Linked DNA regions of Actinospica robiniae DSM 44927. The protein of the gene in region 1 interacts with the protein of each later gene in a pairwise test. Links are inferred from orthologs where the notes say so. Each region holds a gene or a part of one and is shown on either strand. Other genes may lie near its edges.

Evidence for each region.
Region 2: the proteins of recO (region 1) and recR interact in binary tests that used the Escherichia coli proteins (3 or more experiments, as listed by UniProt). The link is inferred for Actinospica robiniae DSM 44927 from one-to-one orthologs.

What each region holds. Positions count from the first base shown.
Region 1 is NZ_KI632511.1:4,302,993-4,310,315, reverse strand. The notes cover bases 1-2,959. They hold recO (DNA repair protein RecO), read right to left. Parts: upstream 1,874-2,959; coding sequence 1,127-1,873; downstream 1-1,126. Other genes in these bases: leuA (2-isopropylmalate synthase), read right to left, coding at 2,725-2,959; ACTRO_RS18285 (tellurite resistance TerB family protein), read right to left, coding at 1,975-2,595; ACTRO_RS18295 (isoprenyl transferase), read right to left, coding at 198-1,040; ACTRO_RS18300 (glycerate kinase), read left to right, coding at 1-137. Also shown: more of leuA, read right to left, coding at 2,960-4,494; ACTRO_RS18275 (GNAT family N-acetyltransferase), read left to right, coding at 4,752-5,783; ACTRO_RS18270 (MarR family winged helix-turn-helix transcriptional regulator), read right to left, coding at 5,809-6,261; ACTRO_RS18265 (EVE domain-containing protein), read right to left, coding at 6,258-6,674; ACTRO_RS18260 (SRPBCC family protein), read right to left, coding at 6,671-7,144; GTPase Era, read right to left, coding at 7,266-7,323. UniProt on the Escherichia coli protein: Involved in DNA repair and RecF pathway recombination.
Region 2 is NZ_KI632511.1:5,680,594-5,689,132, forward strand. What follows is about bases 4,321-7,240. They hold recR (recombination mediator RecR), read right to left. Parts: upstream 6,127-7,240; coding sequence 5,515-6,126; downstream 4,321-5,514. Other genes in these bases: ACTRO_RS24115 (aspartate kinase), read right to left, coding at 4,321-4,746; ACTRO_RS24120 (DUF5063 domain-containing protein), read right to left, coding at 4,989-5,522; ACTRO_RS24130 (YbaB/EbfC family nucleoid-associated protein), read right to left, coding at 6,158-6,493; ACTRO_RS24135 (DNA polymerase III subunit gamma and tau), read right to left, coding at 6,620-7,240. Outside these bases: ACTRO_RS24095 (cytochrome c oxidase assembly protein), read left to right, coding at 1-313; ACTRO_RS24100 (hypothetical protein), read right to left, coding at 329-1,561; ACTRO_RS24105 (SigE family RNA polymerase sigma factor), read right to left, coding at 1,561-2,097; ACTRO_RS24110 (aspartate-semialdehyde dehydrogenase), read right to left, coding at 2,331-3,401; more of ACTRO_RS24115, read right to left, coding at 3,481-4,320; more of ACTRO_RS24135, read right to left, coding at 7,241-8,539. UniProt on the Escherichia coli protein: May play a role in DNA repair. It seems to be involved in an RecBC-independent recombinational process of DNA repair. It may act with RecF and RecO.

The DNA.
Region 1 (7,323 bases):
CGCTGACGGAGGATCAGCTGCGCCGGGCCGGTATCCTCCGGGCCTTCGCGCTGACCGAGATCGAGCCCGACCCGGAGCGCTGCATGATCGACGCGGCCGCGCTGCTCACCCGGCTCGCGCCGCGCCTGCTCGGCTGAGGCGCCGGGCGCGGCCGCGTGCCGCGGGGCCCGTGCCCGGCCGAGCCGGCGCGGCCCGGCTCAGCCCGCCAGCGGGCTCGGCGTGCGCGCGGCGTCGTCGGCGACCGGGTTGGGCATGGCCCCGCCGAAGCGGCGGTCCCGGTCCGCGTAGATCTGGATGGCGTGCCACAGGTGGGTGCGGTCGAAATCCGGCCAGAGCGTGTCCAGGAACACCATCTCCGCGTAGGCGGCCTGCCAGAGCATGAAGTTCGAGGTGCGCTGCTCGCCGGAGGAGCGCAGGAACAGGTCCACGTCCGGCATGTCCGGCTCGTCCAGGTACCGGGCGAAGACCCGCTCGTCGATCCGGTTCGGGTTGACCCGGCCCGCCGCCACGTCCCGGGCCAGCGCCGCCGCCGCGTCCACGACCTCGGCCCGGCCGCCGTAGTTCACGCACATGTTCAAGGTGAACCGGTCGTTGTCCCGGGTGCGCTCCTCGGCCATCTCCAGCTCGTCGATGACCGACTTCCACAGCCGCGGCCGCCGCCCGGACCAGCGGATGCGCACTCCGAGCTCGTCCATCTCGTCGATCCGGCGGCGGATGGTGAGCCGGTTGAAGCCCATCAGCCAGCGCACCTCCTCCGGCGAGCGCTTCCAGTTCTCGGTGGAGAACGCGTACGCCGAGATGTGCGTCACCCCGATCTGCACGGCCCCCTCGACCACGTCGAAGAGCGACTTCTCGCCCACCTCGTGGCCCTCGGTGCGCGAGAGGCCCCGCGACTTGGCCCAGCGGCCGTTGCCGTCCATCACGATCGCGACGTGCTTGGGCACCAGCTCGCCCGGGATCTTCGGCGGCTCGGCGCCGTCCTTGTGCGGCTTCGGGGCGCGGTACGCGCGCGGCCCGGCCGGGCGCGCCGGACCGGGGATCTGGGCCGGATTCGACTTCCTGAGCAGTGCCACGTGTCAACCGCCGTTTTCGTTCTCGTTCTGGTCCGTCAACGCTTCGCCGCCGGTCAGCGTTCCACTAGCCGCAGCGAGCGCAGTCCGCGCTCGAGGTGCCACTGCAAGTAGGCCGCGACCAGCCCGCTCGCCTCGCGCCGGTGCCGCCCCTCGCTCGAGTCGGCTATGCCCCACTCGCCCGCCAGCAGCGCGCCGAGCAGCTCCACCGTCGCCTGCTGCGGCATCGCCGAGCCGCCCGGCTTGCAGCCGGGGCACACCACGCCGCCGGCCGGCAGGGAGAAGAACCGGTACGGCAGCGCGTCCGGCGGCTCCTCGCCGCAGCCGGCGCAGTCCCGGAAGGACGGGGCGTAGCCCGCCACCGAGAGCGAGCGCAGGATGAAGGCGTCGAGCACCAGGCCGGGCGCGTGCTCGCCGCCGGTGAGCGCGCGCAGCGCGCCGAGCAGCAGCAGGTACTGCTGCAGCGCGGGCTCGCCCTCCTCGTCGGACAACCGCTCGGCCGTCTCCAGCATCGCCGTGCCGGCCGTGTAGCGCGCGTAGTCGGAGACGATCCGCTGCCCGTACGCGGCGATGGTCTCGGCCTGGGTGATCATGCCGAGGGCGCGGCCCTGCTTGTCGAAGGTCTGGAAGTCCACGTGCGCGAACGGCTCGAGCCGGGCGCCGAACTTCGAGGTGGTCCGGCGCACGCCCTTGGCCACCAGCCGCAGCCGGCCGCGCTCCCTGGTCAGCACGGTGATGACGCGGTCGGCCTCGCCCAGGCGCTGGGTGCGCAGGACGATGCCGTCGTCGCGATACAGGGTCACCCCGCCATTCTCGCATCCCGGGCCGACGGCCGGGCCCGGGATGCGGGGGCGGGCGCGCTCGACACCGCGCGGAGAGCTCCGAGCGGCGCGGTCGCCGTGCTTCAGCGCTGCGCGGACTGCTCCGTCATCGCGATCACGCCGAGCGCGTGCGCCTGGGTCATGCCGAGGATCGCGCCGGTGCTGTTGACCACGTTGCGCTCGAGGTCGGTCAGCGGCCCGTCCGCCAGCGCCACCCGCACCGCGGCGCGCAGCAGGTCCTCCTTGCCCGGGCCGGCCAGTTGCCCGCCCAGGTTGGTCAGCAGGCCGCTGATGTCGCCGGGCACCACGTCCAGGTCGGCCTGCAGGCTGGCGTCGTCGTACCCGGGCAGCCCGTGCGCCTGGATCTCGCTGACCGCGATCTCGCGCGGGCCGGGCGACTGGATCGAGCCGGCCCGCAGAACGTGCACCAGCACCCCGCGCACGCCGTCGAGCAGCAGCGAGGAGAGCTGGTTGCTGGTGGGGTGGTTGAGCGCCTGCAGCGTGTACATGCCCTGGCAGGTGGTGCAGCGCACGTGCTCGTTGATCGGGCCGCTGCACGGGAACAGCGGGATCCAGTAGAGCCGGAACCACTTCTTGCCCACCCGGTGCTCGAAGGCGCGGTCGCCGCCGCAGCGCGGGCAGAAGAAGGTGCCGGTGTCGAGCACCTTGTAGAAGACCTTGAAGCCCCAGACTAATAACAACATCGATACCCCTCGGCTTGGATTCGCGCACGCGGTGGAACGCGAACGGCGGCGAACGCGTCCCTAGACGCGATTCGCCGCCGTCCGGTTGCCTCGGGGGAGACTACTGCCCCTGATACCCCGGCCGCAGCCCTACTGCGCGCGCACCGCCCGGTTCACCGCGGAGACCACGGCCTTGAGCGAAGCGGTGACGATGTTGGCGTCCACGCCCACGCCCCACAGCACCTTGCCGTCCACCGCGCACTCCACGTACGCGGCCGCGCTCGCGTCCCCGCCCGCCGACATCGCGTGCTCGGCGTAGTCGAGGAAGCGCAGGTCCACGTCCAGCTGCTGCGTCAGGGCATTGACGAACGCGTCGATCGGGCCGTTGCCCTCGGACAGCACGGTGCTCGCCGTGCCGTCCACGGTCAGGTCCACGCTCAGCGCGTCCTTGCCCTCGAGGTTCGCCTCGGAGCGGTACCCGGCCAGCTGGTAGCGGCCCCACGGCTCGTCCGGCGTGGGCAGGTACTCGTTGGCGAACACCCGCCAGATCTCGGTCGGGGAGACCTCGCCGCCCTCGGCGTCGGTCTTGGCCTGGATGATCCCGGAGAACTCGATCTGCAGCCGGCGCGGCAGGTCCAGCTGGTGGTCGTTCTTGAGCACGTAGGCCACGCCGCCCTTGCCGGACTGCGAGTTGACCCGGATGACCGCCTCGTAGGTGCGGCCCACGTCCTTCGGGTCGATCGGCAGGTAGGGCACCGCCCACAGCATCTCGTCGATCCCCTTGCCGGCCGCCGCGGCGTCCCGGTGCAGGTGGTCGAAGCCCTTCTTGATCGCATCCTGATGCGAGCCGGAGAACGCGGTGTAGACCAGGTCGCCGCCGTACGGGTGGCGCGGGTGCACCGGCAGCTGGTTGCAGTACTCGACGGTGCGGCGCACCTCGTCGATGTCGGAGAAGTCGATCCGCGGGTCCACGCCCTGGGAGAACAGGTTCAGCCCCAGGGTCACCAGGCAGACGTTGCCGGTTCGCTCGCCGTTGCCGAACAGGCAGCCCTCGATCCGGTCCGCCCCGGCCATGTAGCCCTGCTCGGCCGCCGCCACCGCGGTGCCGCGGTCGTTGTGCGGGTGCAGCGAGAGCACGATCGACTCGCGGTTCTTCAGGTTCCGGCTCATCCACTCGATCGAGTCGGCGTAGACGTTCGGGGTGGCCATCTCCACCGTGGCGGGCAGGTTGATGATGACCTTGCGCTCCGGCGTGGGCTGCCAGACCTCGTTGACCGCGTCGCAGACCTCTACCGCGTAGTCCAGCTCGGTGCCGGTGTAGGACTCGGGCGAGTACTCGAAGTAGACCTCGGTGCCGGTCAGCTCGTCGGCGAACTTCTTGCACAGCCGGGCGCCGTCCACCGCGATCTGCTTGATCCCGTCGCGGTCCTGCTCGAACACCACCCGCCGCTGCAGCGTGGAGGTGGAGTTGTACAGGTGCACGATCGCCTGCTTCGCGCCGCGGATCGCCTCGAAGGTGCGCTCGATCAGGTGCTCGCGCGCCTGGGTCAGCACCTGGATCACCACGTCGTCCGGGATCCGGCCCTCTTCGATGATCTGCCGGACGAAGTCGAAGTCGGTCTGCGAGGCCGAGGGGAAGCCGACCTCGATCTCCTTGTAGCCCATGGAGACCAGCAGGTCGAACATCTTCAGCTTGCGGGCCGGGCTCATCGGGTCGATCAGGGCCTGGTTGCCGTCGCGCAGGTCCACCGCGCACCAGCGCGGCGCCCGTTCGATCACCCGGTCCGGCCAGGTCCGGTCGGGCAGATCGACCGGCTGGAAGGGCACGTACTTGTGGATGGGCATCCCGCTCGGCCGCTGGGCGGCGACACGGTCGTACTGGCCGGCCGCGGCGGAGGCGGCGGAAGGGGCGATGGTCATCTCGGAATCCGTCCTGAAGCGAGTACTGCTCGGTGGAGACCGGCGTGGGCTGGCTCAGGCCCAGGAAGGATAAACGCGCAGCACCGTCACCGCGGCGAGGGTGCCGGTCCGAGATTTACAGACCCTCGCCGCGGCAGATAAGAAGCCGCGACCCGTACATAGGGCACCCACCCTACCATCACCCGCTCGGCCGGTACCCGGGCGTCCGTGAGCGTGGCGGCTACCCCTACAACCGCCGGAAGCGCTGTGATGGTGGAATGCGCCCGCGTCCCCTGTTCGCCCCCGCCGCCACCGCCGTGCGGCCGTGGCGGGTCACCCGGGTGCGCGCGACGGCCGAACACGTGCTGCCGCTTGACGAACTGGACGAGCTGGTGGCCTGTCAGAACGCCGCCGATCTGGCCGACCGTCCGGGCGAAGTGCCCAGTGCGCGGGCCGAGCTGCTGGCCCAACTGGCCCCGCCGTTCCGCGGCAGCCGATTCGTGCACCTGGCCCACGATCGCTCCGGGCGACTGCTCGGCTACGCCCGGTTGGGCATCTACAGTGCGTTCCACCGGGAGCTGGCGCACGCCACCCTGACCGTGCATCCGGCCGCCCGCCGGCACGGCGTCGGTTCGACGCTGTTGGCCGAACTGGCCGGCGCGGCCCTGGCGAACGGCCGGCGTCGGCTGGTGCTCGACGGCCCGCGCAACGCCGCGACCGATGCGTTCGCCCGCAGCGGCGGCCTGGCGGTGTCGAGCTGCGATCTGCGCTCCCGGCTGAAGCTGGACGAGCCGGGCTTGGCCGAGCGGCTGGCGGCCGCGATCCCGCCGCAGCGTTCGCCCGGCCTGCTCGCCCTGCGCTGGGCCGGCGCCTGCCCGGCCTACCTGCTCGAATCGCTCACCCAGACCCTCGACTGCCTGCACGCCGACCCGGGCGACCCGGGCGTCACCCCGTTCACCGCGGCCGAGGTGCGCCACCGCGAGCACGCCGCGCACCGGGTGGGCCTGCGCGAGTACACCGCGTGCCTCCTGGACGCCGACTCCGGCCGGATCGCCGCGCTCTCCACCGCCCACACCGCCGACGGCGTGCGCGGCGAGCAGAACGAGACGGTGGTGGTGCCGGACTACCGCGGCCAGGGCCTGGCGATCCGAGTCAAGGCGTATCTCGTCAGGGAACTGCTACGGGCCGAGCCCGGCCTGCGCGTCCTCGAGACCTACAACGCCGTCGGCAATACCCGGATACTCGCGGTCAACCGGGCGCTGGGCTTCGTCCCCGTCGACACCCACGCCGCCTGGACCATGCCGCTGTAGCGCAAAGCGCGTGGGCAGGGGAGGTTCACGACGTCTTCTTGAGCGTTCGCAGAGCTCTGGTGAACGCGGCTGCGTCGCTTCCCAGAGCGGCGAAGAAGTCCCGATCGCACTGTTCGACGGCCACGATGGCGCGGTTGGCCAGCTCGCGCCCGGCCGCGGTGACGGTCAGGGCGCGGGCCCGGGCGTCGTGCGGATGCGGGCGGCGTTCGACCAGTTCCGCGGCCTCGAGGGTGCGCAGGACCTGGGAGGTCATCATCGCGTCCGTGGCGGTGTGGTCGGCCAGGTGGCGTTGGGTGACCGGACCCGCGGTGCCGAGCCAGGTGAGCCCGGCGAGCAGGACGAACTGGACGTGGGTGAGCCCGTAGGGCTTGAGGGCGGCCCGTTGCGCGGCCTGCCACCGGTTGGTGACCTGCCACAGCAACAGACCGGGGCTCTCGTCGGCGTCGGCGAACTCGGTGTTCAACTCGCGTGCGGTCACCCCGTGACCATAGCCGTCTCGATCGCGGCGAAGTCGCTCGCGGTGAGCGGCACGAGGCCGCGCCGCAGCCGGTTGCCCCAGTTGGGGCCGTCGGTCAGGTCCAGGCCGCCGTGGAAGTCGGCCACCGGCGCCTCGCGGACGTCGCCGAGGTAGTCCACGCGGCGGCGCCACGGCTTGAAGTCGCCCTCGTCGGCCTGCCAGATCTCGCCGTCGGCGATCCGCCCGATCGCGGTGAACGCCTGCAGCGGGGTGCCGGCCTTCATCGAGGTGCGCGGCGAGTAGTAGACGAACCCGTCGCCGGGCTCGAGCCGGGCGAGCGGCGCGCGGGCGCCGTGGTTGAGCTGGACGACGCCGGCGGCCGTGCCCCGACGTACGTGGTCGCGGCACACCACGCCGAGCCAGTACCCGCTCATGCGGACACCTGTGCCACCGCGGTCGAATCGGCCGGAGTATCAATGCCCTGCATCGACTCGGCGTGGGCCTTGAGTGCCTCGAGGTCGCGCTGGAGCGTGGCCTTGATCCCCTTGCCGAGGATGACGTTCCACACCCGCGCGAGCGGACCGGCCAGCGTCACCGCGACGGCGACGTCCGTCCCCGCGGAGGTGACCGTGACGAGGTGGCGGAAGGTCAGGCGCGCGCCGAGCAGCGTGGAGACGTCGGTGAACTCGTCGTCGGAGACCTTCGCCAGCACGAAGGAGGTCTTCGGTCCGCCCTTGGGCTTGAGGACTCCGGTGGAGCCGGTGGCGAAGGGGCCGTCGAGGCGGACCCACGAGGTGTCGGCGTTCCACTCCGGCCAGGTGGCCATGTCGGCCCACTTCGCGAAGAAGGCCGCCGGGGCGGCGGAGGAGGTGATCCGGGCTTCGGCGAGGTTCGATGTCGTCATGTGATTAGTATGCGCGCTTACTAATTGGCAGTCAAGAGGCACCGCGTCACGTGCCGTGATTTTCTTCTCCGCGTCTCTCCGCCGTCGCTCCGGCGCAGCTACATCCGCCGGGAGCCGCCGGCTAGAACCCCAGCCGCTGCAGCTGCTTCGGGTCCCGCTGCCAGTCCTTGGCCACCTTC
Region 2 (8,539 bases), 1.4 Mb from region 1 along the record:
GCACGACCAGCTCTACGCCCCGCTGAGCCTTGGCGCGCACTCCGGGCTGGCCTGGAACCAGGCCATCGGCGGCGCGGTGTTCTGGATCGTCGGCGACCTCACCAGCATCCCGCTGCTCGGCGCGCTCTGGCGCGGCCTGCGCCGCGAGGAGCACGCACGCGGCGAGGTGCGCGACGACGAGCTCGAAGTCGTCGCCGTCGAGTACGCGCCGGGCGACGGCTCGGCCCAGGAGCGGTTCCGGCCCTGGTGGGAGACGGACCCGGAGCTCGCGGGCCGCTTCGGGGCCGTCGACTCCGAAGAGTCGACGGCCTGATCCCTCGCATAGTTCCTAGCTCTGCTCGGCCGATCCGCCGGTCGCGCCGTCGTTGGACGGGGTGCTGACCACCGGACTGGCCGCCGGCGCCCCGGGTGATACCCCGGAACCGTTGGTGGGGACGTCGGACGAGGGCGGTGGTGGTGGCGGCGGCGGCGCGCTGCTGCTCGTGGACGGCGGCGTGGACGGGGAGTCCGGCGCCGCTGCGCTCGTGGTCGCGGGCTGCGGCGTGGGCGTCGTTTCCGGCTTGGGCAGCGGGTAGGCTCCGCGGGCGTAGACGTCCGTGACGTACACCGTCGCCCCGCAAGCCGCTTCCAGCGTCACCGGCGAAGTCAGGCTCGTCGCCGTCACCAGGTAGCTGAGCTGGTACTTGCCCGAGGCCGGCGACGCGCTCCCGGGAGACGTCCCGCCGGGCTCGCCCGACGCGCCGCTCGGCCCGCCGCCCGTGCCCGAACCGGCCGGAGCCCCGCTCGTCCCCGGCGCCGGACAAGCGTCCGGCGCCCAGGCGAACTGGAAGTCATAGCCCTGACCCGCCTGGAGCACGAGCACCGTGCCCCAAGTCGGCACCTGCGGGAGCTGCGAGCCGTCCGAGGCGTTATGCCGCAGCAGCACCACCGAACTCGCCGCGTTCGCCGTGGCATTGGCGACCTGGAGCACCGGCGGACCGGCCACCGCGCACGGGTGTTGCGCCACCGCCTCGACATGGCCGTAGGAGACACCGCCGATCACCGAATCCACGGAGTCCACCGTGATCAGATCTGCCGCGGTGCACGCTGCGACCTTGGTACCCGCCAGCGCCGAAGGCGTGGCCGTCACGTCGCCCGGGCCGATGGCCGGGCCCTTGCGCCCGGCCATCGGCCGCACCGTGCGCACCTGGCCGTGGCCGTCCGGAGTGGCTGTGACGCCGCTCGAGGGCGTCGAATCGCCGCCGCCCAAGCCCACCACGCTGGTGAGTACGGGCACGATGTCGAAGCTGTTGCCGGTGACCACGCTGACCGCCATCGCCATGAACAGCACGCCGGCGCTGCCCGCCATCACGGTGCGGCGACGCTGTCTGGCCTTGGCCTTGCGACGGATCCGGGCCAGGCCCGCCCTCGGCGGCCCCGCCGTGCCGATCTCCGCCACGCTGCGCTGGAGCGCCGTGGCGAGGTCCGCCGGATCCAGCGGCGCCGCCGCCCGGCGCCGTCCGCCGCCCGCACCCCCGGAGCGACGCGGCGGCCCCTCCCGGGACGCGCGCTCCTCGTTCATCACTGCTCCTCCAGCCGGCTGCGCAGGGCCTCGATGCCCCGTGAGCCGTAGGCCTTCACCGAACCGATGGAGAGCCCGAGTGCCGAAGCCACCTGAGCCTCCGTCATGTCCGAGTAGTAACGCAGGACCAGTACTTCGCGCTGCCGCCGCTGCAGGCCGCGCAGCGCCTTGATCAGCGCGTCCTTCTCCAGGGCCGCGTACGCGCCCTCCTCCGCGCTCGCCGCGTCCGGCATCGGCTTGGGCAGCAGCTTGAGCCCGAGCAGCCGCCGGCGCAGGGTCGAGCGGGAGAGGTTGACCACGGTCTGGCGCAGATAGGCGAGCAGCTTGTCCGCCTCGCGCACCCGCGCCCGGGCGCCGTGCACCCGGATGAACGCCTCCTGCACCACGTCCTCGCAGGACCCGATGTCGTCGAGCAGCAGCGCGGCGAGGCGCAGCAGCGAGGTGTAGTGGCGCTGGTAGGTCTCGGTCAACAGATCGGTCGTCACATCGACGTCAGTCGCCACCGCACCTCCCGTCGGAGCCGGGCGCGGCCGTATGGCGAAGGGCGGCGACGGACAGAACCCTTCGGACGCGGACAGAGTCACGACAGTTAGACATATGGAACCCACCGACCGTTGTACCCCATTCGAGTGCTCTTGGGGATGGACTGTCGGGGGCTTCCACGAGTGCCAAGGATGGCACCGGCATCCGCCCGCGCGCGCCCGGACAAGAGAAAAACCCCCCGCAGGAGTGAACCGGCGGGGGGTTGGACGCAGGGCGCTGATCTCGGCTAGATCTCCGTCAGCTCCGCGGCGATCAGCTCGGCGATCTGGGCGGTGTTCAGCGCGGCGCCCTTGCGCAGGTTGTCCCCGCACACGAACAGCTCGAGCTCGTTCGGCTCGTCCAGCGACTGCCGGATCCGCCCGACCCAGGTCGGGTCGGTGCCGACCACGTCGTTGGGCGTGGGGAACTCGCCGTTGGCCGGGTCGTCGCACAGCACTATCCCCGGCGCGTCCCGCAGCACCGCGCGGGCCTGGTCCGCGGTGATCTCGCGCTCGAAGGAGGCGTGCACCGCCAGCGAGTGGGTGGTGATCACCGGCACCCGCACGCAGGTGGCCGAGACCTTCAGCTCCGGCAGGCCGAGGATCTTGCGCGACTCGTTGCGCACCTTCAGCTCCTCGGAGGACCAGCCGTCGTCCTTGAGCGAGCCGGCCCACGGCACCACGTTCAGCGCCAGCGGCGCCGGGAACGGCCCGAGGTCGCCGACCGCGCGGCGCAGGTCACCCGGGGCGGTGCCCAGGTTCGGCGTCGCGGAGACCTTGGCCAGCTGGTCGCGCAGCGTGTCGATGCCGGCCTGCCCGGCGCCCGAGGCCGCCTGGTAGGAGGAGACGACGAGCTTGGTCAGCCCGAACTCGGCGTGCAGCGCGCCCATCGCCACGATCATCGAGAGCGTGGTGCAGTTCGGGTTCGAGATGATCCCGCGCGGACGCTGCCGCGCCGCCGCCGGGTTGACCTCCGGCACCACCAGCGGGACGTCCGGGTCCATCCGGAACGCGCCGGAGTTGTCCACCACGACCGCGCCGCGCGCCGCCGCGACCGGGCCCCACTGCGCCGAGACCTCGTCCGGCACGTCGAACATCGCGACGTCCACGCCGTCGAAGGCCTCTTCGCTCAGGGCCACCACCGGGATCTGCTCGCCGCGCACGGTCAGCAGCTTGCCCGCCGACCGGGCCGAGGCGATCAGCCGGATCTCGCCCCAGACGTTCTGCCGGGTGGAGAGGATCTCGAGCATCACGGTGCCGACGGCACCGGTGGCGCCGACCACGGCGAGGGTCGGCAGCTTCTTCGTGTACTGGTTCATGACGCTACCTCGCTAGCGCTCGGTCGGCGCATTCGCGCAGGCACTGTGCTCATCGATTCACTCGCAAGCTCGTTCATGGCTATCGGCCCGTCCCGGCGTAGACCACGGCCTCGTCGTCCGTGTCGAGGTCGAAGGCGGTGTGGATGGCCGCGACCGCCGGCTTGACGCTGTCCGCGCGGCAGACCACGGAGATGCGGATCTCGCTGGTGGAGATCATCTCCGCGTTCACCCCGGCCTGGGCGAGGGCCTCGAAGAAGGAGGCGGTCACCCCGGGGTGCGACTTCATGCCGGCGCCGATCAGCGAGACCTTGGCGATCTGGTCGTCGTAGGCCAGCGAGTCGAAGCCGATGTGCTCCTTGAGCTTGTCCAGCAGGCTCATCGCCTTGGCCCCGTCGGTCTTGGGCAGGGTGAAGGAGATGTCGGTCAGGCCGGTCGCGGCGGCGGAGACGTTCTGCACCACCATGTCGATGTTGATCTCGGCGTCGGCCACGGCCCGGAAGATGCGGGCGGCCTCGCCCGGCTTGTCCGGGACGCCGACCACGGTGATCTTCGCCTCGCTGGTGTCGTGGGCGACCCCGGCGATGATCGCCTGCTCCATCTCGGCTCCTTCGGCGGTGTTGCGGATCCAGGTGCCCTCCAGCGTGGAGAAGGAGGACCTTACGTGAATGGGGACGTCGAACCGGCGGGCGTATTCGACGCAGCGCAGATGCAGGATCTTGGCGCCGGACGCGGCGAGCTCGAGCATCTCCTCGTACCGGACGGCCGGCAGCTTGCGCGCGGTCGGGACCAGGCGCGGATCGGCGGTGTAGACCCCGTCCACGTCGGTGTAGATCTCGCAGACCTCCGCGCCCATGGCGGCGGCCAGCGCCACCGCGGTGGTGTCCGAGCCGCCCCGGCCGAGCGTGGTGATGTCCTTGGTGTCGTGCGAGACGCCCTGGAAGCCGGCCACGATCGCGATCGCGCCCTCTTCCAGCGCCTTGTGGATGCGGCCCGGGGTGACCCGGATGATCCGGGCCCGGTTGTGCACCCGGTCGGTGATGACCCCGGCCTGGGAACCGGTGAAGGAACGGGCTTCGACCCCGAGCGACCCGATCGCCATCGCCAGCAGCGCCATCGAGATCCGCTCGCCGGAGGTGAGCAGCATGTCCAGTTCGCGGCCTTCCGGCAGCGGGGACACCTGCTGGGCGAGGTCGATCAGCTCGTCGGTGGTGTCTCCCATGGCGGAGACGACGACCACGACCTCGTTTCCGGCGCGCTTGGCCGCGACGATCCGCTTGGCTACGCGCTTGATGCTCTCCGCATCGGCCACCGAGGAGCCACCGTACTTCTGTACGACAAGGCTCACCGTGAGCTCCAAACTCTCTCGTGCGCCCCGGGCCTACTGACCCGGCGACGCCTCTCCCGGCCGCGCACGTCTACTGGCGTGCTCCGACGAACCGAGAGGCGCGCCCATCGTATCCGGCCTGGCGTCGGGATGTCCCGTTCGTTCCGCCTGGTGGGCGCCGCCGCCTCGGCCGGGCCGGCGGGGGCGGCGTTCGCGAGCGACGCCGGGTTACCCAGTGCGACGACTCCGTAATGCTGAGTGGCTCAGGTCCCCTGCAGCCGGGAGCCGGCCACGATCGAGTGCAGCGCGCGCAGGGCGGCCGAGGCGGCCGGGCCCCAACCGGACAAGTACGAGAACTGCCACCACCACAGCGCTTCGGTCTCGCGCCCGGCCCGGAAGTGGGTCAGGCCGTGCGCCAGATCAGCCACGGTGGAGGCGAGATCGTCCGAGATCCGCCTGGTCTCCACCTCGGTGGGCACCGCGAGCGGGTCGAACACCTCCCGGTAGCTGTCGCAGGGGTCGAGCAGCAGCGCGAGCTGGTCGCGCAGCTCGTCGAGGTCCGGGTCCGGACCCGGGTCCTCCTCGAACCGCTCCTCCGGGATGACGTCCGCGATCGCGCCGAGGCGGCCGCCGGCCAGCAGCAGCTGGGACACCTCGAGCAGCAGCATGGAGACGGCCGAGGCCGCGGCCTCGCCGCGGGCCACCGCGCGGACCGCCACCAGGAAGGACTCCACCTGGTCGGCGATGGCGGAGGTGAACTCGGCCAGATCGTCGTCCAGCGTTGCGATATCAGCCATCGATCTTCCTTCTTCCGGCGAACGCGCGGCCCAGGGTGACTTCATCGGCGTATTCGAGGTCCCCGCCCACCGGCAGGCCGGAGGCGAGCCGGGTCACCCGCAGCGTGCCGTCCGCGGTCAGCGGCCTGACCATGCGGGCCAGGAAGCTGGCGGTGGCCTCGCCTTCCATATTGGGGTCGGTGGCCAGGATCAGCTCGGTCACCACGCCGTCGGCGAGCCGGGCCATGAGTTCGCGTACCCGCAATTCGTCCGGTCCGATCCCCTCGATCGGGGAGAGCGCGCCGCCCAGCACGTGGTAGCGCCCGCGGAACTCGCGGGTCTTCTCGATCGCGACCACGTCCTTGGACTCCTCGACCACGCACAGCACGGTCGGATCCCGGCGCTCGTCCAGGCAGATCCGGCAGCGTTCGCCGGCCGCCACGTTCCCGCAGACCTCGCAGAAGCGCACCGTGTCCTTAACCCGCACCAGCACCTCGGCCAGCCGCTTGACGTCCACCGGATCGGTCTGGAGCACGTGGAAGGCTATCCGCTGGGCGCTTTTCGGCCCCACGCCGGGCAGCCTGCCCAACTCGTCGATCAGGTCCTGGACCACGCCCTCGTACATGCCGATCCTTCTTGTCGATTCGCCCGAGGGCCTAGAAGCCCAGCGGGAACGAGGCGCCGCCCGGGCCGCCGAGGCCGCCGCCCTGGCCCAGCTGCGAGAGCGGGCCGAGCTTGTCCTGCTGCAGCGCGTCGGACTTCCGGTTCGCGTCGTGGATGGCCGCGATGATCAGGTCGGCAAGGGTCTCGGTGTCCTGCGGGTCGGCCGCCTCCGGCGAGATCTTCAGACCCTTGATCTCGCCGAGTCCGCTGACCGTGGCCTCGACCAGGCCGCCGCCGGCGCTGCCGGTCACCGTCTGCTCGCCCAGCTCCTGCTGCGCCGCCAGCATCTGCTCCTGCATCTGCTGGGCCTGCTGGACCAGCGCTCCCATGTCGAATCCTTCTGGAAACACCGTCGTCGCTCCCTTGTCTTCCGTGCGGCGGCCGCGGGAGGCGGCCGGTCCCTGTCTCGACGAGCCTACGGGGCCCGGAGCTTGTGCGGCTGCGGGCGGCCCGTCTCAATCAGTGCCCTGCATCTCCTCGAGCAGGTTGGCGCCGAGCTCCCGAACCAGCAGGTCGCGGGCCGAGGGACCGGGGCCGAGGCTGACCGCGGCCCGGTCGTCCATCCGCACCAGACCCGCCTCGAACGGGTCCTCCTCCTCGGCCGGCTCGGGCGCCGTGGCGAGGGGTGGCCTGGACTGGGCCGGCGGCGCGGTGGCGGCGGACACGGCCGAAGAGACGTTCGGAGCCGGGGGCATGGCCGGGGCCGCGGCGGAGCCGGCGGCGTACGGCGCGCCCGGAGCGGGCCGGTCCGGCGGCGGATGGGTCGGGGGCGTACCCGGCCCGTCGATGCGCGCTTCGGGGCCGGCCGCGGGCATCGCCGACGCGGGCGCGGCGGCCTGCGGCGCAGCGTTCTGCGACGGGGCGCCGAAACCGCCGGAAGCCGGGCCCGCACTCGGATTCTGGGCGGCCGGACCCGAGCCGAAGCCCTGGCTCGCCGGACCCGGTGCCGCCGGGCCGCCGGACCCGAAGCCCGGGCCGCCGTGCCCCGGCCCGCCGCCCGGCCCGAATCCCTGGCTCTGCCCCGATCCCGACCCGGCGCCCGGATCGACGAGCGCGTCGATCCGCCACTCGCCGCCGAAGATCTGGCGCAGCACCTGACGCAGCGTCTCCTCGCGGTTGGACCCGGCGAAGCTGTCGCGCAGGCCGGCGCTGTTGAAGCCGATCTGCAGCACCCGCCCCTCGACCCCGACCACGTTGGCGTTGGCCGAGATCATGGTCCAGGCGACCCGGCTCTGCGACTTCACCAGCTCGAGGATCTCGGGCCAGCGGGCGCGTATGGCGGACACGTCGCCCGCGGGCGCGGGCGACGCACTCGGCGCGGGGCCGGCGGACGGCGCCGCCGCGGCGGGGGCGGCCGGGGCCGCGGGCTCGCGCCACGGTGCGGCGCCGAGCGTCGAGGAGGGCGGGGCGGGAGCCGGCGGCGCCGGGGCCGGCGCGGCCATCGCGGCGGGCACCGGGGCGGCCGCGGCGGGCTGCGCCGGGGGTTGCTCGGCCGCGGCGCCCGGCGCGGGCACGTACCCGGCCGGAGCCGCCGCCGCGGTGGCGCCGAAGCGCTCGAGCCGTTCCAGCCGCGTCGCCATGGCCCGGGCGGAATCCTCGGCGCCGGGCAACAGGATCCGCGCGAAGACGAGTTCGAGCAGCAGCCGGGGCGCGGTGGCGCCGCGCATCTCGGTGAGCCCGGTGTTGGCCAGGTCCGCGGCCCGGGAGAGCTCGGCCTGGCCGAAGCCCGCGGCCTGCTCGGACATCCGGGCCATCCGGTCGGCCGGCACCGAGATCAGGCCCTTGCCCGCGGCGTCCGGCACCGCCTGCAGGATGAGCAGGTCGCGCAGCCGCTCGAGCAGGTCGCCGAGGAAGCGGCGCGGGTCGTGCCCGCCCTCGACCACGCGGTCGACGATCTCGAACGCGGCGGCGCCGGAGCGGGCCGCGAGCGCGGAGACCGCCTCGTCGAGCAGCGCCGAGTCGGTGTAGCCGAGCAGCGCGGCGGCGGCCTGGTAGCTCACGCCGTTCTCGTCCGCGCCGGCCAGCAGCTGGTCCATGACCGAGAGGGAGTCGCGCACCGACCCCGCCCCCGCCCGCACGACCAGCGGCAGCACCTCGGGCTCGACCTTGATCTGCTCCTGCTCGCACAGGTGCGCCAGGTAGTCGCGCAACGTGCCGGGCGGGACCAGCCGGAAGGGGTAGTGATGCGTACGCGAGCGGATGGTGCCGATGACCTTTTCCGGCTCCGTGGTCGCGAAGATGAACTTGAGGTGCGGCGGAGGCTCCTCGACCACCTTGAGCAGCGCGTTGAACCCGGCCGAGCTCACCATGTGGGCCTCGTCCAGGATGTAGATCTTGTAGCGCGACTCGACCGGCGCGAAGAACGCCCGCTCGCG